DNA from 3 places in the Afipia sp. GW822-FHT04G07 genome. Region 1 is predicted to be linked to each of the others. Evidence: predicted binding sites of a transcription regulator. Region 1 holds the regulator's gene; each other region holds the start of a gene.
The links. The regulator LexA, encoded in region 1, represses DNA repair genes until DNA is damaged. The targets are predictions, from matches to a motif close to TGTTCNNNNTGTGTTCNG.
Positions count from the first base shown of each region.

Region 2: the regulator LexA is predicted to act here: its motif matches at 5,845-5,862, upstream of AC1RKJ_RS20720 (ImuA family protein).
Region 3: the regulator LexA is predicted to act here: its motif matches at 8,776-8,793, upstream of AC1RKJ_RS12755 (metallopeptidase family protein).

Region 1 is NZ_JBXAMP010000001.1:213,026-223,691, forward strand. It holds gene AC1RKJ_RS01035 (glutamine--tRNA ligase/YqeY domain fusion protein) at 1-1,126, shown strand, start outside; gene AC1RKJ_RS01040 (ComEC/Rec2 family competence protein) at 1,222-3,501, shown strand; gene lexA (transcriptional repressor LexA) at 3,512-4,225, opposite strand; gene AC1RKJ_RS01050 (molybdopterin molybdotransferase MoeA) at 4,392-5,600, opposite strand; gene moaC (cyclic pyranopterin monophosphate synthase MoaC) at 5,777-6,295, opposite strand; gene trpC (indole-3-glycerol phosphate synthase TrpC) at 6,297-7,118, opposite strand; gene trpD (anthranilate phosphoribosyltransferase) at 7,132-8,145, opposite strand; gene AC1RKJ_RS01070 (peptidylprolyl isomerase) at 8,186-10,084, opposite strand; gene tpiA (triose-phosphate isomerase) at 10,369-10,666, shown strand, end outside.
Region 2 is NZ_JBXAMP010000002.1:198,170-208,835, forward strand. It holds gene AC1RKJ_RS20705 (CoA transferase) at 1-78, opposite strand, end outside; gene AC1RKJ_RS20710 (error-prone DNA polymerase) at 140-3,511, opposite strand; gene AC1RKJ_RS20715 (Y-family DNA polymerase) at 3,508-5,094, opposite strand; gene AC1RKJ_RS20720 (ImuA family protein) at 4,991-5,785, opposite strand; gene AC1RKJ_RS20725 (YciE/YciF ferroxidase family protein) at 6,118-6,696, opposite strand; gene AC1RKJ_RS20730 (M20 aminoacylase family protein) at 6,795-7,973, opposite strand; gene AC1RKJ_RS20735 (GMC family oxidoreductase) at 8,152-9,771, shown strand; gene AC1RKJ_RS20740 (acyl-CoA carboxylase subunit beta) at 9,772-10,666, opposite strand, start outside.
Region 3 is NZ_JBXAMP010000001.1:2,611,601-2,622,266, reverse strand. It holds gene AC1RKJ_RS12805 (YbfB/YjiJ family MFS transporter) at 1-436, opposite strand, end outside; gene leuB (3-isopropylmalate dehydrogenase) at 614-1,726, shown strand; gene AC1RKJ_RS12795 (hypothetical protein) at 1,831-2,208, opposite strand; gene AC1RKJ_RS12790 (hypothetical protein) at 2,346-3,083, opposite strand; gene AC1RKJ_RS12785 (hypothetical protein) at 3,124-3,963, opposite strand; gene AC1RKJ_RS12780 (aspartate-semialdehyde dehydrogenase) at 4,175-5,209, shown strand; gene AC1RKJ_RS12775 (TIGR00645 family protein) at 5,232-5,813, shown strand; gene AC1RKJ_RS12770 (carbonic anhydrase) at 5,818-6,471, opposite strand; gene AC1RKJ_RS12765 (HpcH/HpaI aldolase/citrate lyase family protein) at 6,586-7,467, shown strand; gene leuD (3-isopropylmalate dehydratase small subunit) at 7,469-8,074, opposite strand; gene AC1RKJ_RS12755 (metallopeptidase family protein) at 8,249-8,647, opposite strand; gene AC1RKJ_RS12750 (hypothetical protein) at 8,808-9,122, shown strand; gene AC1RKJ_RS12745 (hypothetical protein) at 9,153-9,464, opposite strand; gene AC1RKJ_RS12740 (hypothetical protein) at 9,718-9,939, shown strand; gene AC1RKJ_RS12735 (hypothetical protein) at 10,094-10,474, shown strand; gene leuC (3-isopropylmalate dehydratase large subunit) at 10,561-10,666, opposite strand, start outside.

The sequences.
Region 1 (10,666 bases):
AGGCAACATCAACCTGCGCGATCCCGTGCTCTATCGCATCCTGCACGCGCATCATCCGCGCACCGGGGGGGCGTGGACAATCTATCCGAGCTACGATTTCGCGCATGGCCAGTCCGACGCCATCGAGCACGTCACCCATTCGATCTGCACGCTGGAATTCGCCGATCATCGGCCGCTCTACGACTGGTTCATCGAGAATCTTCCGGTGCCGTCGCGCCCGCGGCAGTACGAATTCGCGCGTCTCAATGTCACCCACACGCTGCTGTCCAAGCGCGTGCTGACGGAACTGGTGCGTGGCGGGCATGTCACCGGCTGGGACGATCCGCGCATGCCGACGCTTGCGGGTTTGCAGCGACGTGGCGTGCCGGCGGAAGCGCTGCGTGAATTCGTGAAGCGGATCGGTGTCGCCAAGGCGAACAGCACCGTGGACATCGGCATGTTCGACTTCGTGGTCCGCGAGACGCTCAACAAGAGCGCGCCGCGCCGCATGGCCGTGCTGCGTCCGCTCAAGGTGGTGATCGAAAATTATCCGGAAGGGCAGGTCGAACATCTCGACGCCGTCAATCATCCGGAGGTGCCGGCATTGGGATCGCGGCAGATTCCGTTCGGGCGTGAAATTTACATCGAGCACGACGACTTCATGGAAACGCCGGTAAAAAAGTTTTTCCGGCTTGCACCGGGCAAAGAGGTGAGGCTGCGCTACGGCTATTTCATCACCTGCCGCGACGTCATCAAGAATGCCGCGGGCGAAGTGATCGAACTGCGCTGCACCTACGACCCAGAAACCCGGGGCGGCAACGCGCCCGACGGCCGCAAGGTGAAGGGGACGATCCACTGGGTCGCCGCGTCGGACGCAGTGCCGGCTGAGGTGAGGCTCTACAATCTTCTGTTCTCGGCGCAGCAGCCCGACGCCGCCAACTTCGCGTCACAGATCAATCCGGACTCGCTCGAGGTCGTGACGGCGATGGTCGAACCGTCGCTGGCCGGCGCGAACGATCCCGGCACGATGCAGTTCGAGCGGCAGGGATACTTCTGCCGCGACCGCGACTCCACGCCCGGCAAGCTGGTGTTCAACCGCACCGTTGGATTGCGCGACACCTGGGCCAAGGTTGCATCCGAAGCGTGAAGATATAGTCGCGCATTCTGCATCCGTTCCGCTGTCCCTTTTGATGCACCGTCAGGTAGCATCCGATCGCGGGGACGCGCGGGCGGGGCGGCGCGATGGCCAGCCGGGACAACGATCAGCGGCGCACACAAGGCCGGGTGACCACCTGGCCGCCGCGGGGTGCTGCGCAGGCCGGCTCAGCCGCCGAAAGCGGCGCGGGTCTCTGGTCGTCGTGGATCGGTATCCTGAAAAGCTGGTTGCGCGCCGAAGCGGGACCGGGGCGGTTGCTGCCCTGGGTGCCGGTCGCGTTCGGCACAGGAATCGCGGCGTATTTCGCAGCGGATCGCGAGCCGGTCGCGTCCGTTGCCGCCGTGACTGCAGCCGTCCTCTGCATCGCCGCGTTCCTCGCGCGTAGGCACCCGATGTTTCCGGCGGTGGTAATGCTGGCCGCGCTCGCCGCGGGCTTCGCGACGGCCGCGCTCAAGACCGCCCGGGTCGCGCATGGCGTGCTGGCGCGTCCGATGTTCGCCGTGACGATGAAGGGCTTTGTCGAAACCCGCGATGAGCGCGAGCGCACCGATCGCTTCGTACTGCGCGTGGAAGAGATGGAAGCTCCGCGCAGCGAAATCAAACTCGAACGTGTGCGGCTGTCGGTCAAGAAAGGCACTGCGCCTGCGGTCGGCAGTTTTGTTGAGCTGAAGGCGCGGCTACTGCCGCCGCTGTCGCCGCTGCGCCCCGGCAGTTACGATTTTGGCCGCGACATGTATTTCGCCGGGATCGGCGCATCCGGATTCGCGATGGGCGCGATCAAGACCATCGAGGCGCCGCGCAGCGGCGGCACATATCTGCGTTATGCCGCGACGATGCAGGGGATGCGCGATGCAATCGACGCGCGGATTCGCAGCGTCCTCACCGGCGATTCACGCGCCATTGCAACGGCGCTGCTCACCGGACGCCGCGACGCGATTTCCACGCCGGTGAACGACGCCATGTTTATCTCCGGGCTTGGCCATGTGCTGTCGATCTCCGGCTATCACATGGCGGTGGTGGCGGGCGTCGTGTTCTTCGCGGTGCGTGCGCTGCTCGCGCTGTTTCCCGGATTAACGGTGACGTTCCCGATCAAGAAATGGTCGGCGGCGGCGGCCTTCGTCGCGGCGTTGTTCTATCTGCTGTTGTCGGGCGCGGAGGTTGCGACGCAACGATCGTTCTTCATGACGGCGGTGGTGCTGATCGCGGTGATGGTGGACCGCCGCGCCATCACGTTCCGCACGCTTGCGGTGGCGGCGATGATCGTGCTGCTGATCGCACCGGAGGCGCTGGTGCATCCGAGTTTCCAGATGTCGTTCGCGGCGACGCTCGGACTCGTGGCGCTGGTCCAACTCGGGATGCCGAACCTGTTCGCGTCGCCGGACAATACGCAGGTGGCGCGCGCCGCGTTGTGGGGCGGCCGCGAGATCACGATGCTGGCGCTGGCGTCGCTGGTCGCGGGATTTGCGACGATGCCTTACGCGGCATTTCACTTTCATCGCGTGACGCCCTACGGGGTGCTGGCCAATCTCGCGGCGATGCCGGTTGTCTCGGTGCTGGTGATGCCGGCCGGATTGTTGGGGCTGCTCGCCATGCCGTTCGGCTTCGACGGCGTGTTCTGGCGGCTGATGGATGTCGGCATCGGCTGGATGATGGCGGTGGCGCAATGGGTCGCGGCATTGCCGGGCGCCATCGGGCGGCTTGCGGCGTTCGGGACCGGGCCATTGGCGGTAATGAGCGCGGGCATCATCGTGCTCGGTCTGTTGCGGACGCCGCTGCGCTGGGTAGGAGCGGGGCTGATCGTGCTCGCAACGGCGTGGGCGCTGACAACACCGCAGCCGGATATTCTCGTGGCTGGCGATGGGCACACCGTCGGGGTACGCGGCAAGGATGGCAGGCTGCGCCTGATGCGCACCGGCAAGGATGCTTTCCTGTCGCGCGAATGGCTCGCCGCCGATGCCGATACCCGCACGGCGGCCGATCCGTCGCTGGTAGATGGTGTGTCCTGCGACAATGCGGGATGCGTGGTGCAGGCGGAAGGCGGCGCCACCGTCGCTCTCACGCTGAAACCTGGAGCTTTCGCGGACGACTGTGCGCGCGCCGCCGTGATCGTGACGTTGCGGCAACCACCGGCCGGTTGCGCGGCCACGGTGCTGGATCAGGACACGCTGCGCAGGCGCGGGACGCTCGCCTTGCGCAAGACCGCCGAAGGCTATGCCGTCACAGCCATCAGGCCGCGCGGCGTCGATCGCCCTTGGTCTGCGGCAGTTGCGGAGGATGAGCCACAGGCTCCAGCGTCTCGGCCGAATGTCCCGGCGCGCTCCGTCGATGCGACGCCCGCCGAAAGCGACCTCCAGCCGGACGATTAATTCTCGAGGCTCAATACTTCCGGAGCAGACCGATCAGCTTGCCCTGAATGCGCACGCGGTTGGGCGGCAGGATCCGGACTTCATAGGCCGAGTTGGCAGGCTCAAGCGCAATGGATGCGCCGCGTCGCCGGAAACGCTTCAGTGTGGCTTCTTCCTCGTCGATCAGCGCGACCACGATGTCGCCAGTGTCGGCGCTGTCGTTGCGCTGGATCAGCACGGTGTCGCCGTCGAGAATACCGGCTTCCATCATGGAATCGCCGCGCACTTCGAGGGCGTAGTGTTCGCCCGACCCGAGCATGTCGGGCGGCAGGCTGATGGTGTGGCTGCGGGTCTGGAGCGCCTCGATGGGCGTACCGGCCGCGATCCGTCCCATGACCGGCACGGAAACCGGGAAGTTCGTATCGTCCTCGTGGCCGGCGGAGCCGCTGCTGCGGACCTTGCCGAGGTTGCCCTCGATGACACTGGGGGTGAAGCCGCGACGGCCGTTGCCGCCGGCACCCGAATTCCCAAGCTCCGGCAGTTTGATGACTTCAATCGCGCGGGCACGGTTGGCGAGCCTGCGGATGAAGCCGCGTTCCTCAAGAGCCGTGATCAGCCGGTGGATGCCGGACTTGGAGCGCAAGTCCAGCGCGTCCTTCATTTCGTCGAACGAGGGCGGAACACCAGCTTCCTTCAGCCGCTCGTTGATAAAGCGCAGAAGCTCGTATTGTTTGCGTGTCAGCATCTATCTGGTCCCCGATCGCCTTTGCTCCGATGCCGCGCCTCTCTGGATACGGGCCGTTGGACGGCCAATCAGGAGTTGCGAGTCACTCGAAACAAATCATGAACGAACACTATCTGTTCCATATGTGTTCCGCAACCCCTTAATTTCACGTCAACGACGGGGAGCTTTAGTTGGGAAGCCGGAGGATCGTGCAGGGCGAGCCGGCAGGGGCCGCTGGTGCGAAGGGTGGGCGGACGATGAGCGCATCCGCCGCCGCCAGATTGCCCACCAGAGAACTGTCCTGAGGGCCTACCGAGGTTGCGACGGGCACGCCGTCGCCGCCGGTTGTAACCCTTGCCCGCAGATGATCCTGCCGCTTGTCGTTGGCTGGCAGCTCGCGCCCCAGCACGGCCCGCTCCAGGACATGATCGACCTGGGTTCGTCCCGACAGCGCGCGGATGAGCGGCACCAGAAACAGGAAGGCGCAGACATAGGATGACACCGGGTTGCCGGGCAGGCCGAGCACGCGCATCGGCCCGAGGCGTCCGTGCATCATCGGCTTTCCGGGCCGCAGCGCGATTTTCCAGAAAGCCATGTCGACGCCTTCGGCTTTCAGCGCAGTCTGAACGAGATCATGGTCGCCGACGGAAGCGCCGCCGGTGGTCACAAGAACATCGACGCCGAGATCGCGCGCACGCCGGATGGCGTCGGTTGTCGACTCGAGTGTATCGCGCGCGATGCCGAGATCGATGGGGTCCGCGCCTTCGTTGCGCGCGAGCGCGATCAGCGCGAACACGTTGCTGTGGACGATCTGGCCCGGCGCGGGCTTTGTGCCCGGCACGACCAGTTCATCCCCGGTCGCGAGGATCGCGACTCTTGGGCGACGATGCACCGGCAGTTGCGGATGATTCATGCTCGCGGCCAGCGCAAGCGCACGATCGGTCAGGAGCGATCCTCGCCGCAGCCCTGTTTCGCCTTCGCGGAAATCGATGCCCGCCGGCCGGATGTTTTTTCCCGCCGCGATGGCCTCGTTCACGATCACGGTGTCGCCGTCGCGCGCGGTGTCTTCCTGAATGATCACGGCGTCGGTCCCGGCCGGGATCACGCCGCCGGTGAAAATGCGCGCGGCTTGTTCCGCGCCGACGGTCGCATTGAACGGGCGGCCGGCGGCGACTTCGCCAATGACTTTCAGGCGTGCGCCCGAAACAGCATCGGCGGCGCGAACCGCATATCCGTCCATCGCCGACATGTCGGCCGGCGGCTGGGTGCGCAATGCTGCGATGTCACGGGACAGCGTGCGATGAAACGCGTCGTTCAGCGCGGCCATTTCTTCGGGAAGCGCGGCTGCGTCCTTGAGGACGGCGGCATAGGCTTCGGCGACCGGCATCAGCGCCATGGGACGCTCCTTACGAGTGGAGTGGATTTGACATTCGCTTCCACCCCGCAGCGAGTACGCAAAGCGAATGTCAAATCCGAAACTCCACTCGAAGTCTATATTTGCTAGTGGTCCTTTGGTTTTAACATTCGCATAAAGGCCTGCTGAAACGGGGTGCGAATGTTAAAACCGGACCACTAGTAGTCGGCGAGATAATGGCCGGACTTGCCGCCCTTTTTCTCGACGAGGCGAACGCCTTCGACATGAATGCCGCGCTCGACGGCCTTCACCATGTCGTAGATCGTGAGACACGCCACCGACACGGCGGTCAGCGCTTCCATCTCCACGCCGGTGGGGCCCTTGACCTTCACCGTCGCGCGCACGCGGCAGCCGGGCAGCTTGGTGTCGGGCGTGATGTCGATAGTGACTTTCGAGAGCGCCAGCGGATGACAGAGCGGAATGAGATCGGAGGTGCGCTTCGCCGCCATGATTCCGGCGACGCGCGCGGTGCCGAGCACGTCGCCCTTGGTGGCGTTGCCCTTCACGATCAGATCGAGCGTCTTGCGGGTCATGACGACATGGCCCTCGGCCACCGCCACGCGCTCGGTGTCGGGCTTTGCCGAAACATCCACCATGCGGGCCTCGCCCTTGGCGTCGATGTGGGTGAGGGCGGAGCCTGCTTTTGTCTTTGACTTTGTCCTGGATTTTTTGGCCACGTCAGCGCGTCCCGGTGGCGCGCTGCGCGCCGTCGCGCGCGAGCAGCGTGCGCGTGGCGGCCGCGACGTCGGCCTGCCGCATCAGGCTTTCGCCGACGAGAAAGGTCGACATGCCGACCTTTTCGAGGCGTGCAAGATCCTGAGGCGCGAAAATCCCGCTTTCACCGACGCTGATGCGATCCTTCGGAATCAGCGGCGCGAGTTCTTCGCTGGTGGCGAGTGTCGTCTCGAATGTGCGCAGGTTGCGGTTGTTGACGCCGAGCAGGGGCGAACGCAGCGTCAGCGCGCGATCGAGTTCTTCGCGATTGTGAACTTCGAGCAGCACGTCCATGCCATGGGCGAACGCCGCGTCCTCGATATCCTTCGCCGCGGCATCGTCGAGCGCGGCCATGATGATCAGGATGCAGTCTGCGCCGTGCGCGCGGGCCTCGGCCACCTGATAGGTGTCGTACATGAAATCCTTGCGCAGCACCGGCAGCGAGACCGCTGCGCGTGCTGCGACCATGAACGCGAGCGAGCCCTGGAACGACGGCGTGTCCGTCAGTACCGAGAGACATGCTGCGCCGCCGGCCTCATAGGCTTTCGCCAGAACTGGCGGATCGAAATCCGCGCGAATGAGCCCCTTCGACGGCGAGGCCTTCTTGATCTCCGCGATCAGCGCGTAATCGCCGCGGGCATGTTTTTCGCGGATGGCGTTGACGAAGCCGCGCGGCGCGGGAGCGGCCTTCGCACGCGCCTCGATTTCGGCGAGCGGAAGCGCACGCTTCGCTGCGGCGATTTCCTCGCGCTTGTAGGTTTCAATCTTGTCGAGGATATCGGACAAGGGCAGTTGCTCCTCAAGCATTGGAGACTGCGACAAGGCGCTTCAGCCTGTCGAGAGCCGCGCCAGTGTCCAGCGCCTTGGTACCGAGCGCAACGCCTTCCTTGAGGTCCTTTGCCTTGCCCGCGACCACGAGTGCTGCGGCGGCGTTCAGGAGCGCGACATTGCGATACGCGCCCCGCTTGCCTTCGAGCACATCGCGCAGCGCCTTGGCGTTGGCTTCGGCGTCGCCGCCTCTGAGTTCCTCAGCCGTGGCGTGCGGCAGTCCGCCGTCCTCGGGCGCAACCTCGAAGGTGCGGATGTTGCCGTTCTCGAGGGCTGCGACAAAGGTCGGGCCGGTGAGGGTGATCTCGTCGAGGCCGTCCGAGCCGTGCACGACCCAAACCGATTCCGCGCCGAGATTTTTCAGCACCTGCGCCAGCGGCTGCACCCACTGTTTCGAGAATACGCCGACCATCTGCCGTTTGACGCCAGCGGGATTGGAGAGCGGTCCCAGCAGATTGAAAATGGTGCGGGTGGCAAGTTCGACGCGCGTGGGTCCGACGTTCTTCATCGCCGGATGATGCGTCGGCGCGAACATGAAACCGATTCCCGCCTCGGCGATGCAGCGGCCGACCTCTGCGGGCGTGATGTCGATCTTGACGCCCAGTGCGGCCAGCGCATCGGCGGAGCCTGATTTCGACGACAGCGCGCGGTTGCCGTGCTTGGCGACCGGCACGCCGGCGCCTGCCAGAATGAACGACGCGCAGGTCGAGACATTGACCGAGCCCGATCCGTCGCCGCCGGTGCCGACGATATCAACCGCGTCAGCCGGCGCTTTCACGGTCAGCATCTTGGCGCGCATGGCGGAGACCGCACCGGTGATCTCGTCGATGGTTTCGCCGCGCACGCGCAGCGCCATCAGCAGGCCGCCCATCTGCGACGGCGTCGCTTCGCCGGACATCATGCGGTCGAACGCGGTCGCCGCCTCGTCGCGCGACAGGGCCGCGCCGGTGGCGGCTTTTCCGATGATCGCTTTCAGATTGTCCATAATCGAGGCTTGCCTGATGTGACGTTCGCCGATGAGCTTACTATTGAGCGGCGGCCGCCGCACCTGTCGCGACTGCAAACGCGTTCTGGTTGATCGTGACGCCGATCTCGGCCTCCAGCTTGGCGACATAGGCGGCGATCTGCTCTTCCATTTCCGCGCGCTGGAGATTTTCCTTCAGCTTCTTCACGTCATCGGATGCGAGATCGACCGGCGGCACGACCACGTCGGTGACCTTGAACACGATCCACTCGCTGGCGCCGTTGCCTTCGACCTGTCCCACGCCGTCCTTCGGCGTGCGGAACGCGGCTGCGACTAGCCGTTCGGGCACGTTCTTCGGGTCCGCGTCGCGCCGGAAGAGGGTGGCCTTTTCGACTTTGACGCCGGCAGCAGTCGCTTCCGCGTCGAACGCGGCGCCCTTGTTCAGTTTCTCGACGATCTCGGCGGCCTTGGTGCGAAGACGGGTCGAGACCTGTTCGTCGCGCCAGCGTGTCTCGACCTGTTCCTTCACTTCGTCGAGCGGCCGGTCGCGCGACGGCGTGATGCCGAGGACGTCGAACCAGAGTTCGCCGCCGTTGTACTGGACCGGCTCGTTCTCGACGCCGATGTTGCTGGCAAAGGCAGGTGTCGTGATGTCGATGCCTTGCGGCAGGCCTGTCACCGGCTTGCCGTCGAGCCCGCGGCCGGAGCGGTCGACAGCTTCGATGGTGACGGCCTTGAGCCCGAGTTTCTGAGCCGCTTCGGCGATGTTCGATCCGCCGCCGCGCTCGTCCTCGATCTTGTTGTGCAGGTCCTGCAACTGCGCCCGCGCGCGCTCCAGCGCGATCTCGCGCTTGATCGTCGCCGCTACGCTGTCATAGGTCGGGTTGGTGCCGGGCTCGACTTTCGTGACCTTCAGCAGCGCGGTGACCAGCGTGCCCTTGACCGGCTGACTGACGGAGTCCGGTGTGAGTCCGAAAGCGGCATCCGCGATCGCGGCATCGCTGATGGCGGCCCGCGTCACGTTGCCGAGGTCGATGTCGCTTGGGGTGAGATTGCGCTCCTTGGCGATGTCCTCGAACGACGTTCCGGCGGCGATGCGGTCGCGCGCGGCTTTCGCCTCGTCGGCGTTCGGGAACGGAATCTGGAACACCTGCCGGCGTTCCGGCGTCGCGTAACGCTCTTTGCGCTGTTCAAAAATCTTCTTGGCGTCGTCGTCGCTGACGTTGATCCACTTCGCAAGGTCGTCCGGCGTCAACGTCAGCACGGCGATCTTGCGAAACTCCGGTGCCCTGAACAACTGCTTGCGGTCTTCGAAATAGGCGGCCAGTGCCTCGGGCGAGGGAGGCGCGATGGTGCCGGCCTGAGCCGAGGTCAGCCGCAGGTAGTCGGCCGAGCGCTGTTCGTTCTGGAAGCGGACCAGTGCGTCAAGCTGGGTCTTGGTCGGCTCAAGTCCAGAGACCACCGTGCTGGTGATCTGGTTGCGCAGCAGGCGGCGGCGCTGCTCGGAGACATAGCGCTGCTCGGTATAGCCGAACTGGCGGATAGTCTGCACGAAGCGCTCCTGATCGAACTTGCCATCGACGCCCTTGAAATTCGGGTCGTTGGAAATCATGCGCGCCACGTCGGCGTCCGATTGTCCAAGGCCCAGGCGGCGGGCGTCTTCGTCGAGGGCTGCGTCGGCGATGACTTCCTGAAGCACCTGGCGGTCGAGGCCGAAGTTGCGCGCCTGCTCCATGGTGAGCGGCCGGCCGAAACGGCGTCCGATTTGCTGCACCTTGTCGGTGAACAGATTGCGGAATTGTTCAGTGGTGATTTCGGTGCTGCCGATCTTGGCGAGCGACGACTGTCCGAATCCCTTGAAGATGTCGGCAATGCCCCAGACGCCGAAACTGACGATCAGCACGCCGAACATGACGGACATCACCGTCTTGCCGAGCCAATTCGATGAGGCTTTGCGCATTCCTCGGAGCATGGGACCAACTTGATGTTCAGGAGGAGGGGTGGCGGCTCGCCGGAGGCGTTACCGCGTTGTTTCGCCGACATATAAAGGGGTGCCGGTTCCCTAGCAACCATGCTGACGGCGACGCTTCAGCGCGGTTAACGGTATGATCCCGAAAGCGGAACCGGTTTTTGGAAAAAGCCCTTATCCATCGGGGCCGCCGTGTGGAAACCCCGCCTGCGGAACTGGCGTCGGCGGAAGGCCTCTGCTAGCGCAAATCAACCCACCGTCACGCGAGATCAATCATGACCGACAAGCGCCGCCCCCTGATCGCCGGGAACTGGAAAATGAACGGCCTGAAAGCCTCAATGAACGAACTGGCGTCGATCTGGCAGGGTGCGGGCGATCTGAAGGGCAGGGCCGATCTCCTGATCTGTCCGCCGGCGACGCTGCTGTTCACCGCCACCGCCGTTGTGTCCGGATCGAAGGTTGCGATCGGCGCGCAGGATTGCCACCCGGCGGCCTCCGGCGCTCATACGGGCGATATTTCAGCCGAGATGCTGGCCGATGCGGGCGCGAGCGCGGTCATTGTCGGTCACTCCG
Region 2 (10,666 bases), on a different contig from region 1:
CGTGACGGTGTCGAGCGCGGACGGCTCGCCGCCACCAAGGGCCCAGAGGTCGGCGAGAGCATCGCGGATGGATTGCATGAGCATCTCCGGCGGAATCGCAGCGGAGCATCGCGCTGAAAATACGGCGCATCAAGGACGCTTAATGAAAATCCCGCGACCGTGGAAGAATACGTACATTGCGCGGATGGCGTATCTTGTGAACCGGACTGCCGTCACGCGCGGGCAATTCATCCGCCAGCGGCTCGATCACATCCGCGCCCGCAGGAACAACATGTTTCCGGCTCAGCGCATCGTTGGCGAGCATCATCAGATCGTGCGAGCGATCGACCAATCGCTCGGCCACCAGATGCACGACCTTGTCGGGGCTGCTCTGGATTCGTCCTTCCACCTCGATCAGCCGCGCGCCCATCACTTCCTTGCGGAAGGTTTCCATGACCTTCGGCCACACCACGATGTTGGCGATGCCGGTCTCATCCTCCAGCGTCATGAAGACGACGCCCTTGGCGCTGCCGGGCCGCTGCCGCACCAGCACCACACCGGCGCAACGCACGCGGCGCCTATCGTTGACATGGGTCACGGTCTCGCACGGGATCACCCCCTCCTGCGCGAACATCGGCCGCAGGAATTCCATCGGATGCCCCTTCAGCGAGAGACGGATGGTCTGATAATCGGCCACCACCTGCTCCGGCAGCGGCATTTCCGGCAAGGGCTGCGCGGCCTCGTCAGGTTGCTCGCGCGCCGCAGCCATCTCGAACAGCGGCAGCAGAACATCGTCCGGCAACCGCCGCACCGTCCACAACGCTTCGCGGCGGTCGAGGCCGAGCGAGCGGAACGCATCGGCATCGGCCAGCAGGATCAGCGCGCGTTTCGGCAGTCGCGTCTCGCGCGCAAAATCTTCCAGTGACGTGAATGACTTTCGCGCGCGCGCGGCGACAATGCGCCGGTCCCAGTAATCCTCGCGCGGCTTTTTGCGGCTCTTTGAATCGGCGGGCTTGCTCTTCTCAAGTTCCTCCCCATCCGGATCATACACCTCAAAGCCGTCGATCTGACGGAAGCCGAGCCGCATGGCGCAATACTCGCCGCTTTGCTCTTCCAGAGTGTTCTGGCCGAAGCTGAACGACACATCGATCTCGCGCACCTCGACGCCATTTTTCTGAGCATCGCTGACGATCTGCGCCGGTGCGTAAAAGCCCATCGGCTGCGAGTTCAGCAGGCCGCAACAAAATGCGTCGGGATGATAATGCTTGAGCCATGACGACACATAGACAAGCTGCGCGAACGCGGCGGCGTGGCTTTCCGGAAAACCGTAACTGCCGAACCCCTTGATCTGGTCGAAGCAACTGTTTGCAAACACCGGATCGTAGCCGCGCGCGATCATGCGATCGACCATGCGCCTTTCGAATTTCGGCATGGTCCCGACATTGCGGAACGTCGCCATGGCGCGGCGCAGGCCATTCGCTTCTTCGGAGGTGAATTCTGCCGCGACCATGGCAATGCGCATCGCCTGTTCCTGAAACAGCGGCACGCCGAGCGTCTTGTGCAGGACGTTCCTGAGTTCGTCTTTGTCACCACTCTTCGGATAAGGATAGTCGATCTCTTCAGGCTTCATGGCACGCCGCTTCAGATACGGATGCACCATGTTGCCCTGGATCGGGCCCGGCCGGACGATGGCGACTTCGATGACGAGATCATAGAACGTGCGTGGCCTGAGGCGCGGCAGCATGTTCATCTGCGCGCGGCTCTCGACCTGGAACACGCCGAGGGATTCGCCCCGGCACAGCATGTCGAAGACTTCAGAACTGTCTTTATTCTCCGCCTTGATGTCCGCCAGCTCATAGCGCTGGTTTTTATGTTCTTCGATCAGATCGAAGCACTTGCGGATGCAGGTCAGCATTCCAAGCGCCAGCACATCGACCTTCATCATCTTCAGCGTGTCGATGTCGTCCTTGTCCCATTCGATGAAGGTGCGGTCGTTCATCGCGGCATTGCCGATGGGCACATAGGTGTCGAGCCGGTCCTGCGTCAGCACGAACCCGCCGACATGCTGCGACAGATGGCGCGGAAACTCGATCAGTTCGGTAGCAAGTTCGACCGCGCGGCGGATCATCCCGTTTTGCGGATCGAATCCGGCTTGCCGTATCTGCATGTCGCTGACGCCATCACCCCAGCTTCCCCACACCGTATCGGCAAGTGCTGCCGTGACGTCTTCCGTCAGCCCCAGCGCCTTGCCGACATCGCGGATGGCGCTGCGCGGGCGATAGTGAATGACGGTCGCGACAATGGCCGCGCGATGGCGCCCGTAACGCCTGAAAACATACTGCATCACCTCTTCGCGGCGCGAATGCTCGAAATCGACGTCGATGTCGGGAGGCTCCAGCCGCTCCTCGGAAATGAAGCGCTCGAACAGCACATCGGTCTCGGCCGGATTCACCGACGTGATGCCGAGCAGGTAACACACGGCGGAATTCGCCGCCGAACCGCGGCCCTGACACAAAATATGCTGTGAGCGCGCATAGCGCACGACATCATGCACGGTCAGGAAATAATGCGCGTAACCGAGCTTGTCGATCAGCCGCAATTCCTTCTCGATCGTCGCGGCGAGCTTCTCATCGATCCCGTTCGGAAAACAACGCCGGATGCCCTCCTCGGTGAGATCACGCAAATGCCGCTGCGCGGTCTTGCCGGGCGGCACCGGCTCGTCGGGATACTGATACTGCAATTGATCGAGAGAGAACGTGATGCGGTCCGCGAAGCGCATCGTCTCTTCGATGGCCTCCGGCAAATCGCGAAACATCCGGCTCATTTCCGCCGCAGGCTTCATATGCCGCTCGGCATTGGCCTGAAGTTTTTTCCCGACGGCATGGATGGTGGTCTTTTCGCGAATGCAGGTGAGCACATCCTGCAAGGGCCGGCGCGCGGGATGATGATAAAGCACCTCGTTGGTCGCCAGCAGCGGCACGCGCGCAGTCGCCGCCACACGATACAGCCGGGACAGACGCCGCTTGTCGTCGCCGCGATACAGCAAACTCGCCGCGAGCCAGATGTCCTTTGCGCCATCGGCGCGGCTGCGCTGCAAGCGATCCAGAACGTTAAGTGCTGCCGCAGTCTCGAAACGATGCGGCAGCATCAGAACAAGCAACTGCCCTTCGGCAAATTCCAGCAGATCGTCCAGCTTGAGATGGCACTCGCCTTTTTCGGCGGCGCGCTTGCCGCGGGTCAGCAACTGGCACAGCCGGCCGTAGGCGGCGCGGTCGCGCGGATAGACCAGAATATCCGGCGTGCCGTCGATAAAGACGAGACGCGCGCCGATCAGCAGCTTCGGCTTGTGGATGATCTCCGGATTGCGCAACTCGCTGTAAGCGCGCACCACTCCGGCCAGCGTGTTGCGATCGGCAATCCCGATCGCCGGAAGACGAAGTTCGCCCGCCTGATGCACGTATTCCTGCGGCTGCGATCCGCCGCGCAGGAACGAGAAGTTCGTCGTGATGCCGATTTCCGCATAGGCCGTCATGCGAACAGTCCGTGCACGAACCATTTGGGCGGAATGGGTTCGCCTTCCGCGTTGACAGGTTCTCCGTAAAGTCCGTCGCGATAAACCCAGAACCGCAAGCCCTCCGCATCTTCCATGCGGAAGTAATCGCGCGTCAGCGTTTGCTCCTCATGCTTCCACCATTCCATGGCGATGCGCTCGGGGCCTTCGACGCGCATCACCACATGGGTCGCCCGCCGCCATGTGAAATGACGCGGTGGTCCATCCGGCACCGTTGCAAAGGGAACGTCGATCATTTCCGGCCGCTCGAACAGCCGCAACGGACGCAGCGGCGGCTCCGCCTCGACGCGCGCTGGCCAGTCGGCAACAGCTGCTGCCGCAAGATATTGCTGTGCGGGCGCGGCCAGCGCCGCGCGTTCCGGGATATGCGTGTCCTGCGGCAGATGCACCACGACACGCTTGCCGCCGATACGCGCGGCGATGCGGTCGATCAGCGCCGCCACTTCGTCGTTGTCCTGCGTGCGGGTGTCGAAATCGCGCTGCTCCTGCACCACGATCTCGACATGGCTGGCGGACAGCCGGATGAGATCGAACCCGAATCCGGGATCGAGCGGATCGGCCAGCGCATCGAGCCGCTCGCGAAACAGCCTGTCCACGACATTGACCCTGGTCACTGGCTGTCCGGCATCCACCGCGATGGTGCGCACCGCGCCGTCGGTGCGGAAGAAACTCGCTTCCAGCCGCCGCGCGCCCTTGCCTTGTTTGTCCATCGCCGCGACCAGCATCTGCGCGAGGCCCGAGAGTATCGCGGCAATCACGGTATCGGTGGCGACAGGCTCTGGAAAACGCTTCTCCACCATGAAATCCGGCAGCGGCTTGCGCGGCGAGATCGGCGCATCACCCTGCCCCAGCGCCTGCTGCAACAGGCTCGTGAAGTCCGCGCCGAACCGTGCAGTGATCTCATGCGGCGCGCGGGACGCCACATCGCCGATAGTCTTGAGCCCCGCCCGGCGCAAGCCGCGCGTGATCGCATTGGCAGCACCCAGCGCGAATACCGGCAGTGAACTGACGGCGCGCGCTTCCTCGCCGTCCGGCACGATGCAGCTTCGCGCCGCGCGTGTCATGGTGCGCGCGCAGACCGGCGTACTCGCAATCGCCGCATTGACGATAAAGCCTTGCCGTTCGAGCGAGGCGCACACCGTGCGCAGCATCGCAGCCTCGCCGCCGAACAGATGCGCGCAGCCGCTGATGTCGAGCAGCAGACCATGAGGTGGATCGAGCGCCACCAGCGGCGTGAAGCGGTCGCACCAGTCGGCGATGGCCTCGAGCAGCCTTGCATCCGCCGCCTCGTCGGCGTCGCACACCTGCACGTCGGGACAGACCGCCCGCGCGTTCGCCAGCGGCAGGCCGGCCTCAAGACCGATATGCGCAGCAGCATCGTTCAGCGCCGCGATCTGCAACGCGTTGTTGAGCTTGGCGACGACGACGCAGGGACGTTCGTTATCCGGCGCGGCGTCGCCCGGCAGCCGCTTCAAGCGGTCGGTCGGCAGGCGCGGCAGCCACAGGCTGAGGATACGCCGAGTCCTTATGGAAGATGCCTTCACGGAAGAGGCCCTCATCACATTTCCACTCCATGATCCATTGCCCGGTCGAGCCGTGACGGTTGCGAACGAGTTGTGCGTCGAACATCGGCGCGCCCCACACCTCGTTTACGGATGACGATGGTGCTGCGCGCACGACCCATCGCGTCTCGGCGGTGCTGGCGGATGGTGTCGCCGCCGTTCGCAGCACCAGACACGCGACATTCGATGTACGTGCAGTAAGCGTCAGCCTGCGACTCGCGACCAGATCGAGCGCGCGCACCTCGCCCCACACATCCAGCACCACCGCGCCGAGCGCGTCGCAGGCAAGCGCATCGGCGGCCACGCGCAGCGCGGTCTCCGCATCCGCCGCCCACACCGTCACCAGCAGGCGCGGATCGAGCCCGAGTTCGTTGAGGCCGCTCATCGACAGCGCGCCGGATTCGATTTCGGTGAAATCCTGCCGCACCCAGACCAGCGGCCGCCGCCCCGCGAGACGATGCGCAAGACCGGCGACAAAGCCCGTCGCCACAGCACCGTGGCGGCCACTTTCCGCGAACACCTCATGCAGCGCGCCGCGCACCAGCCCGCCTTGAAGCATCGCGTCCGCCTCGGCATGACCGAGCGCCACGCGCGCAAGTCCACCGGCCTCGCCTTCAAGGCGGCCGATGGTCCCCCGCAGGGACGCAAGTGTTCTCGTGCGCGCGCTCATCATGCGCCGCTCCTGACAATCCGGTTCGTCACTCTCCTTATGGAACGGGTGACGGTCTCATTTGTTCATGATATGTTCTAATATAAAGCTAACAGTCGCCTGCGAGTCAACCGGCTTTATGGGTCATTTTTCTTGAGCAAAAACAATCATCTAGAAGGGCAACAAGGCGCAACATGAGTTTTCGCAGCCCCAGCACATCAACCTTATGGTGAGGAGCACGGCTCTCGCCGCGCGTCTCGAACCATGAGGCATGACGACATGCCCTCATCCTTCGAGACGCAGCCAAAAAGGCCGCTCCTCAGGATGAGGGGATGGATCGCCTTCAGATTATTCCGTCACGCCGCAAGCGCTTCGGGATTCACTTCCGCCAGCGCGAGGCTCGTCAATGCCTCGTCGGTGTTGTGTTCCTGCTGGAGCGTTTCATCCAGCAGCCGCACGGCTTCCGACATGCCGAGCTTGGTCGCCCACGCCTTCAAGGTTCCATAGCGCGAAATCTCGTAATGCTCGACCGCCTGAGCCGCTGCGAGCAAACCAGCATCGAGCGCTTCGGTGCCCTTGTACTCGTCCATGATCTCCTTGCCCTCGTCGAGAATTCCCATGATGGCGTGACATGTTTTTGCTTTCGCAGGCTTGTCGATCAGGCTGAACACCTGCTCGAGGCGATCCACCTGGCCCTCGGTTTCACCGTGATGTTTCTTGAACGCCGCGCTCAGGTCCGCCGACTGGGCCGCCTTCGCCATCTTCGGTAGTGCCTTCAAAATCTGTTTCTCGGCGAAGTAGATGTCCTTGAGCGTGTCATGGAACAGGTCGTTGAGATCCTTGTCCTTCGGCGCAGCCCTCTTGGCCGCCGGCCGTTTGGGTGCCTTCTTCGCTGACTTCCTGGCTGATTTTTTCGCGGATTTCTTCGCTGCCATCTGTCCGACTCCAAGTTGAATGCGGGATCGTTCCCGCCTCTCAACTCAACGTCCGGAGCAATGTTCCGTCAGCATGCTGAATCCAGCCGATCCGCGCTTCAGCTCGCGGCAAGCTGTGTTTCGACCAGCTTGATCCAGTAAGACGAGCCATAGACGATGGCGTCATCATTAAAATTGTAGGCGGGATGATGCAGCCCGGCGCTGTCGCCGTTGCCGATAAAGATGAAAGCACCTGGTCGGGCTTCCAGCATGTAGGCGAAATCCTCCGCGCCCATCACCGGCGGAATCTCGGAACTGACATTGCTGTCCCCTGCCACGGCGGCCGCGACCCGCGCGGCAACGCCGGTTTCGACAGGATGGTTGACCAGCACCGGGTAGCTGCGCTCGTAATCGAGGGTGATCTTCGCGCCCGACAGCCGGGCCACGCCTTCCACGACCTCGCGCACGCGCTGCTCGATCAGGTCGCGGACCTCGGGCGTGAGACTCCGCGCGGTGCCGAACAGTTCCGCCGTCTGCGGAATGACGTTGCGGGCATTGCCGGCATGGAACTCGCAGATCGAAATCACGGCAGCGTCGAGCGGATCGACGCTGCGCGAGACGATCGACTGCAAGGCGGTGATGAGTTGAGCGCCGACCAGCACCGAGTCGATGCTCTTGTGCGGCCGCGCGGCATGACCGCCCATCCCCTCGATGTGGATGTTGATGTGATCGGTCGCGGCCATCGCCGGGCCGACGCGCGTTGCAAAGGTGCCTATCGGCATACCGGGCGAGTTGTGCATCCCGTAAACCTGCTCGATCTTGAAGCGATCCATCAGGCCGTCTTCGATCATCGCGGCAGCACCCGCGCCGCCCTCCTCCGCCGGCTGGAAAATCACCACGGCGTCGCCGGCAAAATTCCGCGTCTCGGCGAGATAGCGCGCTGCACCCAGCAGCATCGCGGTGTGGCCGTCATGACCGCAGGCGTGCATCTTGCCGGGCACCGTCGAACGATAGGCTACGCCGGTTTCTTCCTCGATCGGCAGCGCATCCATGTCGGCGCGCAAACCGATTGCCTTCACGTCGCCGCCGTTGGCTAGCTTGCGTCCCTTAATGACGCCGACCACGCCGGTCCGCCCGAGGCCCGTCGCCACTTCATCGCAACCGAATTCGCGCAGGCGCTCGGCGACGAATGCCGCAGTGCGATGCACGTCATACATCAGCTCTGGATGCGCATGCAGGTCGCGGCGCCAGCCCATGATCTCGGGTTGCAGGTCGGCGATACGGTTGAGGATAGGCACGGCTGACACCTCACGGGACTGATCGAAACAGGAAAACTAGCATGATGCGGCGGCGGACCCAACATCCGTGCAAACGTCAATTGCACAGGATCGGACTGTACAGCCAACCCCGGCCGAGGCCATAAGATAAGAAACGTCTCGAATACGAAGAAACGCAGGCGAAGAATCAGGACAGGGAATGGCGAAACGTCTCGAAGGAGATTTCGACTACATCGTCGTCGGCGCCGGCACCGCAGGGTGCATCGTCGCCAACCGCCTGAGCGCCGATCCCCGCAAGCGCGTCCTGATCCTGGAAGCCGGCGGCAAGGACAACTGGATCTGGTTTCACATTCCCGTCGGCTATCTCTTCGCCATCGGCAATCCGCGCTCCGACTGGATGTTCAAGACCGAACCGGAGCCCGGTCTCAACGGCCGCGTGCTCGCTTATCCGCGCGGCAAGGTGATCGGCGGCTCGTCGGCGATCAACGCGATGATCTCCATGCGCGGTCAGGCGGCGGACTACGATCACTGGCGACAACTCGGATTGAGCGGCTGGGGCTGGGACGATGTGCTGCCCGCGTTCAAGAAACTGGAAGATCATTTTCTTGGGCCAAGCGAGCATCATGGCACAGGCGGCGGCTGGCGCATCGAAGCGCCACGCCTGTCATGGGCGGTGCTCGATGCCGTCGGCAATGCCGCACATGAGATGGGAATTCGCCGCACGTACGATTTCAACACCGGCGACAACGAAGGCATCGGATATTTTCACGTCAACCAGAAGCGCGGACGGCGATGGTCGGCGGCGCGCGGTTTTCTCAAGCCCGCGCTGTCGCGGCCGAACCTGCGGCTGGAAACCAATGTGCTGGTGGACAAGCTTATCGTCGAGAACGGCCGCGCCGTCGGCGTGCGCTTCACGCAGGGCGGCGAGACGATGGAGGCCCGCGCGAAGGGCGAAGTCATTCTCTGCTCCGGCTCTGTCGGATCAACGCAGGTTCTGCATCGTTCCGGCATCGGCCCGCAGGAATGGCTGTCGCCGCTCGGGATCGACACCGTGCTCGACCGGCAAGGCGTCGGCCGCAACCTTCAGGATCACTTGCAGCAGCGCGCCATCTATAAAGTGGACGGCATCCGCACCCTGAACGAGACCTACTACAACCTGTTCCGGCGCAGCTGGATGGGCGTCGATTACGCGCTGCGGCGGCGCGGGCCGCTCACCATGGCGCCGTCGCAACTCGGCATCTTCACGCGCTCCGATGCACGGCAGGAGCGCGCCAACATCCAGTTTCACGTGCAGCCGCTGTCGCTGGACAAATTCGGCGAGCCGCTGCATCGCTTCCCGGCCATTACGATCGCCGCCTGCAACCTGCGCCCAACCTCGCGCGGCACCATCCGCATTAAATCCGGCGCCCCCGATCAGGCGCCGGCGATTGCACCGAATTATCTCTCAACCCCCGAAGACCGTCAGGTCGCCGCCGACGCGATCCGGGTGACGCGCAAACTGATGAAGCAGCACGCGCTGGCCGCCTACCATCCGCAGGAATATCTCCCCGGCCCGGCTGTGGGCGATGACGATGCGTCGCTGGCGAAGGCAGCCGGCGACATCGGCACCACGATCTTCCATCCGGTCGGGACCGCGAAAATGGGCAGCACTAGCGATCCGTTAGCAGTGGTGGATGAGCGCCTGCGCTTTCACGGCCTCAAAGGGCTGCGCGTCATCGATGCATCGGTGATGCCGACGATTACATCGGGCAACACCAACACGCCCACCGCGATGATCGCGGAAAAAGGCGCATCGATGGTGATCGAGGACGCGAAATAATTACGGCCTGATTGTCATGTGCGCCACGCCCGGCGTGCGCAGCGGCTCGGCCAGCCGCGCGAACTCGCACAACAAGCCGCGCGTCTTGCGTGGATCGATGATTTCCTCGACCCAGAATTTCTCCGCCGTACGAAACGGCGAACGCAGCTTGTTGAGACGATCCTCGATCTCCGCGAGCTTTGCCTTCGGATCGTCGGCTTCCGCGATGTCGGCGCGATAGGCAGCCTCGATGCCGCCTTCCAGCGGCAGCGACCCCCAATAGGCCGACGGCCATGCATAGCGCATCGAGAACCGTCCCGCAGGCTGATGCACCACACCCGCGACGCCGAACGAGTTGCGCACGATGATCGTGCACCATGGCACGGTGCTCTGGTTGACGGCGGCCATCGCACGGACGCCGTGGCGGATCGTGGCCGCCTTCTCGGCATCGAGACCGATCATGAAGCCGGGGCAATCCATCAGATAAACCACCGGCAGATGGAACGTCTCGGCAAGATCCACGAACCGCACGACCTTCTGACAGGCGTCGGCCGTCCACGAACCACCATAGACAAAGGGATCGCTCGCCAGCACCAGCACGGCGCGGCCCTCAAGCCGTGCAAAGCCCGCGATGACCGAGCGCCCGAAATTCTGGGCCATCTCGAAGAACGAGCCCTTGTCCATCACCGACTCGATGATGGGGCGCATCTTGTAGACCTGCTTGCGGCTGCGCGGCACGATGTTGAGCAGCGCTTCGTCGGTGCGCTCCGGATCGTCGTCGCACGCAGTCGTCGGCGGAAGATCAAACACCGACGATGGCAGATACGACAAAAACCTGCGCGCGCATTCGAACGCTTCTTCCTCGGTGTCGACCGCATGATCGACACCGCCGGCCTTGGTCTGGATCTGCGCGCCG
Region 3 (10,666 bases), 2.4 Mb from region 1:
ACAGGCTGAGCAGCAAGGCCGATTGCGCCGGCCGCGATTGCGCGATGGTGGCCGCGAGCGCGCCGCCGCCGACGAAGGCCGCCGCGGCGCCAAGACCCGAGAGCAGACGCCCGAAACTGAAGATGACGACGTTGCCGGACAGCGCGCAAATCATTAGCGATATGACGCAGGCCAGCGCGCCGATCCATGTCGCGCGGAACAGGCCGACGCGGCGGATAAAGGAAGCCGCGCCCAGCGCGCCGGCGAGATAGCCGATGGCGTTGACCGTGTTCATGAAGCCCGCGGTCGAATAGGACCAGCCGAGCGCGTCGCGCATGTCCGGCAGCACCAGCGAATAGGCGAAGCGGCCGATGCCGAGCCCGATGGCGGGCGCCAGCGACAGGATCAGGATCATGCGCAGGGGGCGCGCGAACGGGGTGGAATCGGGGAGTGTCACGGGAAATGCTCCGGCAGGACGGCCACTTTGGCAGCTTCGGCTGGTCTTGACCAATCGTGTAAGGGCAATGGTGTCTTGCCAATTCTGCAAGGGCGCTTTAGCAAGTCCGCGCGAATTGCGGACAATCCTCAATTCCTGAAAATGCAGACAATCCAAGATTCCAAAGGCATATCGATCATGGCGACGCACAAGCTGCTGCTTCTTCCCGGCGACGGTATCGGCACCGAAGTGATGGCGGAGGTGACGCGTGTCATCGACTGGTTCGGCAAGCGCGGCATTGCGAAATTCGAGACCGAGCAGGGTCTGGTCGGCGGATCGAGCTACGATGCCGACAAGGTTGCGATCACCGACGCCACCATGGCGCGCGCGCAGGCGGCGGACGCGGTGATCTTCGGCGCGGTCGGCGGCCCGAAGTGGGCGGACGTTCCTTATGAAGCGCGCCCCGAAGCGGGCCTCTTGCGCCTGCGCAAGGACATGGCGCTGTTCGCCAATCTGCGTCCGGCGATCTGCTATCCGGCGCTGGCGGAATCCTCGAGCCTCAAGAAAGAAGTTGTCGAGGGGCTCGACATCATGATCGTGCGCGAACTCACCGGCGGTGTTTACTTCGGCGAGCCGAAGACCATCACCGATCTTGGCAACGGCCAGAAGCGCGCCGTCGATACGCAGGTCTACGACACCTACGAGATCGAGCGCATCACGCGCGTCGCGTTCGAACTGGCGCGCAAGCGCCGCAACAAGATGACGTCGATGGAAAAGCACAACGTCATGAAGAGCGGCGTGTTGTGGAAGGAAGTCGTGACGCAAGTGCATGCGCGCGAATACAAGGACGTCCAGCTTGAGCATCAGCTCGCCGATTCCGGCGCGATGCAGCTCGTGCGTCAGCCCAAGCAGTTCGACGTCATCGTCACCGACAATCTGTTCGGCGACATTCTCTCGGATATCGCGGCGATGCTGACCGGTTCGCTCGGCATGCTGCCGTCGGCATCATTGGGCGAGGTCGATCCGAAAACCAAAAAGCGCAAGGCGCTGTACGAGCCGGTGCATGGTTCGGCGCCGGACATCGCGGGCAAGGGATTGGCCAATCCGGTCGCGATGCTGACCTCGTTCGGCATGGCGCTGCGTTATTCGTTCGACATGCCGAAGGAAGCGGACCTGATCGATCAAGCCATCGCATCGACGCTGGCGAAGGGGCTGCGCACCGGCGATATCAAGTCCGAGGGCTCGACCGTGGTCAGCACATCGCAGATGGGCGAGGCGATTGTTGCCGAACTGGACGCTCTGACCGCGTGACACCATTTCGCCTTATGGGGCGAAGTTCGTCACCGGATCGCCTTATGAAAAATGCCCGGCTCGCGCCGGGCATTTTTGTTGGGGCATGACCCCAAAACCGGAGATCAGTACAGCGGGAACGGGAACGGCGTGCCGGTGTCCCACTGATCGCCGAGCGGACGGCGGCTGGTGTACAGCCGGTCGATCTGCTGGCCGTAGGAGTAGCCGGGCGGGAAGGCGTAATCGGTGAACTTGCGCTCGCCGGGACGCACTTCGGTGCCGGCGTCGAGCCAGGAGCGGCGCGTCACGTAAACGCGGGTCCGGCCTCTCTGGTAGGACGAGTTGACTGCTTTGCGCGGCGGACCGTCATAGGTCGGGTCGTCCTGAATGACGCGTTTCCGGGTCTGGGCATCGGCGGCGGTAACCCCGAATCCGGCGGTCGCAATCGCGGCCGTTGCCAGCAATATCGCCAGTGTTTTCGCGCCCGGGTACTTCAAAGCCATTGAATCCTCGTCACATTCTCAATTGCGCCGCACCATACCCGTTTCCGGTAGCCTCCCACAAGGACCAATGGGCCACACTTGCCAGAGGATCGTTCCGCCCGTGCTCAAGATAGGGCGGGAAGGTGCGATTCCAGTCTTCAGAGGCGGCGAGGCGGTCGCGGCGGCCGTGTGTCCGTGGTCTGCGACACGGGCTCAGCGCTGCAACGCGCGGAGCGCTTTATTCGTTCCTCGAAGAAGGATTGCGCCGCCGCCGTCGGCAGCACGCCCTTCAGCGTGATGCGGTCGATCATGCAGGCCAGCGTATGGAAGTTCGGGCGCGCGCCGCTGGCTTCGCAATACCAGCCCTTGATGTAGACGGCGGTGGTGTCGAAGCGGCTGAGATACGAGACGCAGAGCTTGGTCTGGCCGTCGGAGTTGATCTGGAAATTCGCGGCGCGGACCGGCCCGAAGCGGGTTTGAAGATCGTAGTAGTTGCTCACCCCTCCCATATAGGCCGTGCGCAGCAGCGGACGCAGGCTGGACATCTCCGACGAATAGTCACGGACGACCGGCGTATCCGGATTGGACGGCATGTTGACCACGAGGGTGAAGTCGGTGTTGCGGTCGTAAACCTGGCCGTATTGCACGGTTTCCTGCCATCCCGCGTTGAATTTCGCCGAGTTGCGCGTGGATGACAGCCGCGCGATGTCAGGCGACGTGATCTCGAAAGAGGCCTTGGTGCTGACGCGGGTCGGCTGATCGAAGAAATTCGAGACACGTATGATCGTCGTGCCGATGAGGGCGAGTACAATCGTTCCTACAGCGTAGAAGGAATAGCGTACCGCCTTGCCGGCGTAATTGCCGGCGGTTTCGATATGGCCTCGCTCGAAAGACATTGTCCGATTCCTGAATTCCAGAATTTCAGTTTGCAGAATTTCAATCTTGTGTGAGTCCGCCGCGAAGCGGCGGCGCGTCGCGGGTGGTGATCCAGTTGGCCGAAGCCCATTTCGCGGAAGCCGTGGTCATGGTGCTGCAAGTGTCGCGTTTCAATTCGGCTCGCGCGAACAGTTCGGCCATCCTGGGATCGTTGCCCGCCGACAGCAGCGTCAGCCGGTTCAGCGTGCAGCCGAGAAATGCCCTCTGGCCGCTCAGCGTGTCGGCCTGACAGGCCCACCCGCTGATCCTGAGGTTGGGCGCGGTGAAGGTTTTGACGAACCCAAGGCAGGCCTGCTTGCCGGGAAGGGCAGCCCCGCTCAAACGCAGCAGCGTGACCCGTCCGAATTTGGTGTCGATGACGCCCGCGGGCTCGATGTCGCCGGTCAGGTCCCTGGTCGGATGACCGGCCATCCGGGCCGCGACGTCGGCGTCGGCGGCGGCAAAGCCGTCGAGTTCGCCGCCGGGACGGTAGATTTCGACCTCGGCGGTCGGCGGCTCACTCGCCGTAAGCGCCCAGCGCAGGGTGTCCTTGCGGCCCCCTTCCGGGTGCCGCAGGATTTCGTAAGCATCTGTTCTGTCGGATAAATCCAGCTTGCTGATCGCGAATGCCGGATGCGGCCGGCTGGCCGGTGTCCAGCCGCGCAGAGCCGGCATCTGGGTGTTGGCGGCAACCGGGGCTGCCGAGAACAGATCAACGGCGAGAACCGCGAGGACCGTGAGGCCGCAGATATAGGCCAGGATGCGCACCGCGACCGCGCCGCATTCGTCGGCGAAGCTGCGCAGCGCCGGATGGATACCGGAGGTGTTCAGGACAGGCTGGTCGAGCGCGGTCGGGTTCATGGGCGACTCTGGGCGGACGTTCTGTTCCGGTCTTTGAAAACGGGAACGAGCCACCGCCGTAGCCACGGATCGCGAACTTCCGCCGCTTGACGCCAGACCTGCCCCCGCAGTTGCTTCTGCGTTGTATTTGGGCGGTTTTTCGCATAGAAGCGCTGCCTCTTCCCTTTCCGCGGACGGTCAGGGCGAGGCTTTTTTCTTCGGAGAGTCAACGATGGGTTACAAGGTTGCGCTAGTTGGAGCGACCGGCAACGTGGGCCGGGAAATGCTCAACATTCTGGACGAACGCAAGTTTCCTGCTGATGAGGTGGTGGCACTCGCCTCGCGCCGCAGCATGGGCGTCGAGGTGTCCTATGGCGACCGCACCCTGAAATGCAAAGCGCTCGAGCATTACGATTTCAGCGATGTCGACATCTGCTTGATGTCGGCGGGCGGAGCCGTGTCCAAGGAGTGGTCGCCGAAGATCGCTGCTGCCGGCGCTGTCGTGATCGACAATTCCTCGACCTGGCGCATGGACCCGGATGTTCCACTGATCGTGCCTGAAGTGAACGCCGATGCTGTCGCGGGCTTCACGAAGAAGGGCATCATCGCCAATCCGAATTGCTCGACCGCGCAACTCGTGGTCGCGCTGAAGCCGCTGCACGACAAGGCGGTGATCAAGCGCGTGGTGGTGTCGACCTATCAGTCGGTGTCCGGCGCGGGCAAGGATGCGATGGACGAGTTGTTCACGCAGACCAAGGCCGTCTATACCAACAGCGAACTCATCAATAAGAAATTCCCGAAGCGGATCGCGTTCAACGTGATTCCGGAAATCGACGTGTTCATGGAGGACGGCTACACCAAGGAAGAGTGGAAGATGATGATGGAGACCAAGAAAATTCTTGATCCCAAAATCAAGATGTCCGCGACCTGCGTGCGCGTCCCGGTGTTTGTCGGCCATTCGGAATCGGTGAACATCGAATTCGAGAATCCGATTTCGGCCGATGAAGCCCGCGACATCCTGCGCAATGCGCCGGGCTGTCTCGTGATCGACAAGCGCGAACCGGGCGGCTACGTCACGCCGTATGAAGCTGCGGGCGAGGACGCCACCTACATCAGCCGTATCCGCGAGGATGCCACGGTGGAGAACGGCCTCGTGCTGTGGTGCGTGTCGGACAACCTGCGCAAGGGCGCCGCGCTGAACGCGGTCCAGATCGCAGAATGTCTCGTCAACCGCAAGCTGATCAGCGCGAAGAAAAAAGCGGCTTAAGCAAACCGGCACGGGTGGGGGGATGTCAGAGAAACCTTCGGAGCATCCCACACCCGCTGCCTACCAGCCGAATCCTTCGCTGAAGCGGGCCGAATACGGTTTCGAAACGGTTTTGTTCAACAGCCGGTGGCTGATGGCGCCGTTCTATCTCGGCCTCGTCGTCAGCCTTGTGGTGCTGCTCTACAAATTCGTGCTGCTGCTGATCGAGTTTGTGCTTCACGCGCCGGCGGCGAAGGAATCCGACATCATTCTCGGCGTGCTGTCGCTGATCGACGTGTCGCTGACGGGCAACCTGATCCTGATCGTGGTGTTCTCGGGCTACGAGAATTTCGTGTCACGGATCGATCCGCGCGGCCATCCGGACTGGCCGGAATGGATGACCAAGGTCGACTTCGCGGGGTTGAAGCAAAAATTGCTGGCGTCGATCGTCGCGATTTCGGCGATCCAGGTGCTCAAGGCTTTCATGAATATCGACGTGGCGTTCGATGCGCAGAAGATGGGCTGGCTGGCCGGCATCCATCTCGTGTTCGTGGTTTCGACGCTGCTGATCGTGTGGTCGGACCGGCTCGGCGGCCACGGCGCGTCCGACAAGGCCGGACATTAAACCACTAGTTGCTCAACACGCTGTGATAGACGCGGCTGAACTCGTTCGTGGTCTGATCGACGATCGACAATGAACCTTCGGCGACGCCGAAATAAGCGCCGTGCAGTCGCAGTTTGCCGCTCTCGACGGGACTTTTCACGAACGGAAATGTCATCAGGTTTTCGAGGCTGCGCAGCACCGCTGCCTTCTCGATTCGCGTGACGAATTGCTGCATCGTTTCGTGGTCGCGCTGCTCGACGATTTCACCCGGCTTGACGAACATCGACATCCATTTGCCGATAAAGTCGCCGGGCGTCAGCGGCGCGCTCTTGTCGACGAACGCGCGGATGCCGCCGCACTGCGCATGGCCAAGTACGACGATATGCTTCACCTGCAGGACCTGAACCGCATATTCCAGCGCCGCCGATACGCCATGCGCATTGCCGTCAGGCTGATAGACCGGGACCAGATTGGCGACGTTGCGCGCCACGAACAGTTCGCCGGGACCAGCATCGAAAATCACTTCCGGAGAGACGCGGGAGTCGCAGCACCCGATCACCATGGATTCAGGTGACTGGCCGCCCTGGGACAGTTCGCGATAACGGGACTGTTCGGTGGGCAGGCGCTCGGTGACGAAGGCCTGATAGCCGGCAAGCAGGCGTTCAGGAAAGGGCGACATGGGAAGCCTCGCAAATTTTCCCCCGTTGGCTAACCTAGCTGGCAGCCCGGGACAAGTCTTTCGGGCCGTGATCCGAAGTGCTAACGCAGGCAATCCGAATTCAGGAACAAAACGATGAACCGTCCGCGCCGCAGTGTCTTGTTCATGCCGGGCTCCAATGCACGGGCGCTCGACAAGGCGCGCAACCTTCCGGCCGACGGCGTGATCCTGGATCTTGAGGATTCCGTCGCGCCCGACGCCAAGCCTGTGGCGCGGGACCAGATCGCGGAAGCAGTCGCGGCCAGGGGTTTCGGCAGGCGCGAAATCATCATTCGCATCAACAATCTGGAATCGCCGTGGTGGCAAGACGATCTGGCCATGGCTGCGGCCGCGCGGCCGGACGGAATTCTGGTGCCGAAAATCTCAAGTCCGGATGACGTGAAAAAGCTTGAGGAGCGTCTGCGCGTGCTCAAGGCCGATCCGGCGATCGGCCTCTGGGCGATGATCGAGACGCCGATCGGCGTTCTGTCTGCGGAACAGATTGCGGCCACGGCGCGCGAAGGCGACAAACGGCTTGTGGGCTTCATCATGGGGCCGAACGACATCGCGCGCGAGACGCGGATGCGGATGCTGCCGGGGCGCACGGCGATGCTGCCGCTGTTCGCGCATTGCATCCTGGCCGCGCGGGCTTACGGCCTCGAAATTCTCGACGGCCCCTATAACGACATCAGCGACGTCGCCGGCTTCGCGAAAGAATGCGCGCAGGGCCGCGATATGGGCTTCGACGGCAAGACGCTGATCCATCCGGGCCAGATTGACGCGGCGAACGCGGCCTATACGCCACCGGCGGATGAGATCGCCCGAGCGCGCAAGATCATGGGTGTGTTCGATCTGCCGGAAAACGCCAGCAAGGGTGTGGTTCAGCTCGACGGACAAATGGTCGAACGGCTGCATGTCGAGATGGCGAAGCGCACTATCGCGATTGCTGACGCGATCACGGCTTTGAAGACGAACTAAATTACAACCACGGCCGCGAGGCTTTTTCCTTCGCCTCGAACACGTCGATGGACTGGCCCTTCTCCATCGTGAGGCCGATGTCGTCGAGGCCGTTGAACAGGCAATGCTTGCGGAACGGATCGATCTCGAACTTGATCGTGCCGCCGTCGGGCCCGCGGATTTCCTGCTTTTCGAGATCGACTGTCAGCGTGGCGTTGGCACCGCGGTCGGCGTCGTCGAACAGCTTGTCGAGTTCGTCCTGCGACACCCGGATCGGCAGGATCCCGTTCTTGAAGCAGTTGTTGTAGAAAATATCGCCGAACGACGTCGAGATGACGCAGCGGATGCCGAAGTCGGCCAGCGCCCAGGGCGCGTGTTCGCGGCTCGATCCGCAACCGAAATTGTCGCCGGCCACAAGAATCTTGGCCTTGCGATAGGAAGGCTTGTTGAGCACGAAATCCGGGTTCTCGCTGCCGTCGTCCTTGTAGCGCTGTTCGGAGAACAGGCCCTTGCCGAGGCCAGTGCGCTTGATGGTCTTGAGGTACTGCTTCGGGATGATCATGTCGGTGTCGACATTGATGATCTTCAAGGGTGCCGCCACGCCTTCGAGTGTCGTAAACTTGTCCATGATGTTCCCGTGAACCGGATGCAATTTGAGCTGTTCTAAATACATCATCGTGGCCGTCAAGGCTATGCGCTGAGGGAGGACACATCATGAACGCCATGCGCAGACGTGCGGCGTGCGCTGCGTGAAGGGGCAGATCTTGTCCGAAAACCGGATCCCGCTTTTCGGGATCACGCCTTAGATCACGCTCGCCTCGATGGCCTCCATGTCGTCGTCCGACAGGCCGAAATGGTGGCCGATCTCGTGCACCAGAACGTGCGTGACGATATGGCCGAGCGTCTCGTCATGCTCGGCCCAGTAATCGAGGATGGGGCGACGATAGAGCCAGATCATGTTCGGCATCGGCGCGATATCGCCGCTCGAGCGGAACGGCAGGCCGACGCCCTGGAAGAGCCCGAGCAGATCGAACTCGCTCTGCGCTTTCATCTCCTCGAGAACCTCATCCGAGGGGAAGTCGTCGGTCTGGATGATCAGTCCTTCGCACAGGTCCCGGAAATGTTTGGGCAGGCGCGCGTAGGCGTCATGCGCGATGGATTCGATGTCCTCAAGGGTGGGGGATTTTGCTGTCGGCCACATCGGCCTTGTTTAGAGGGCTTGGCGGGCGGGGCCAAGAGTGCATCGGACGCTGGATTGCCGCAGCAGGGCTTCGACCGGCGGCTTCTTGATGTTGACGCGCCCGTCTCAATCGGAGACGTTGCCGCTCACGGAACGCGAATTGAAAGCACGGGACGCCACCATGATGCGGACTTCGGCAATTCTTTTTGGTCTTTGCGCGGGCGCGATTGCGCTGGCGATGCCAGGCAGTGCACGGGCAGAGACGCCGGCGGTCGCGGCGACGCCACAGGCGCGGACTTCAGGGCCGATGGTGCAGGACTTTTCCGCGCAGAGCCGCAGGGTCATTCGGCGCGCACCGCGCCGCGTCCCGGTCTATCGCGGTTCAAATTATCCGGGGCCGAATTCGGTGCGGGTCTGCAACGCGTATTACGAGCAGGAATACCGTCCGAGCGGAACGGTGATCGTGCCGCGCATGAACTGCCATTGGCGCGGGTAACCCGCACTCCGCGCGATTGTTTTCATAGTCTCATTTTTTCCTGAACGTGCCGATTGCGCCCGCGGCAATCGCCGCCGCGCATAATCCATAAACAGCGATGGCCATCGCCACCTGCGTGAACGTGCCGGCTGTTCCCGGCGTAGTGCCCGGTCCTTGCGACGCGTGGGCATGACCTGCGAGCAACATCATCAATGCATTGCTTGCGAGCATCAATCGTGAGACGTGCGCCATCACAACTCTCCTCTGGTTCCTTTCAGAGATACGCGCCGGTCTTGTTTCAGGTTCACGAACGGCAACGCTGAAAGTGCGTTCATGAATACGGCGCGGACATTCAGGACGCATTCACCTCGCTCTTTTTAGCCTGCTGCCACGTCGTCCGGCGTGGACATGCATCGGCATCGATGGAACGCGATGCGCCGGGGTTCGTTTCAACTCGCAGACCAAGGGAGAGAATTCATGAAGATGAACGTCAGAACAATTTTCGGGCTTGCGGCCGTTGCCGGCCTGCTGGCGGTCGCAGCGCCAGTTGACCGTGCGCAGGCGGTGTCGCTTCTCAACCCGGCCGCTTCGACTTCTACGAAGCTGGCAACCGAGGATGTCACGACGCAGGTCCATTGGCGCGGCCATCACCGCTGGCACCGGCATCGCGGCTGGCATCGGCACCATGGCTGGCACCACCGCCGCCATTGGCACCACCGTCATCACTGGCATCGCCGCCATCACTGGTACTGATGTCGCGTCGGCCGACAACGGCGCCTTTACCAAAACGGTGAAATGCCCGCGTCATGATCTTGCTGCAAATCCGAAGTCATCCTAATGCCGGACGGGGCAGATTGTTTATTCCGCTTGAAGCGGAAGGCGGTCCCGCCCGGGCCCAAGATTCAACGCTGGCTAGTTGGCGGAGTGGTGAACGGAAATCGGTGGTGCGCGTTATCTTAAACGTGTGGAGCAACGATCTGAGGAGAACTGCAATGAGAAAGTTCGTGGGAGCCGCGGCTGTCGCTGCCGCTCTTTCAATTGCCGGCTGGATGTCACTTGCGCCTGCGAGCGCCGCACAGCCGACGCCTGCGGTGTCGCATGATGCGCGTCTGGCCGATGCCAAGCCGACGGATGTCAGTGCGCGCCGCCGCCACTATCGGCGTTACGGATATTATTATGGCCCGCGTTATTACCGGCCCTATTATCGTCCCTACTACCGGCCTTACTACTATCGTCCGCGGCCTTACTATTATCGGCCGTACGGCTACTACCGCCCTTATGGCTACGGCTATCGTCCATATGGCTACGGCTATCGGCCTTATGGTTACGGTTATGGCTTCGGACCGGCGATCGGTTTCGGCTTTGGCTTCTAAATTCGCCCCGAACCACCAAACAAAAACAGGCGCTCGAAAGAGCGCCTGTTTTTATGTCATCGGCGATGAGACGGGGGTTGGCCTGCTCAGGTTGTATGCCACTCGCGGATATCGACGAAGTGTCCGGCGATCGCTGCGGCTGCGGCCATGGCAGGCGACACCAGGTGGGTGCGGCCTTTGAAGCCCTGACGG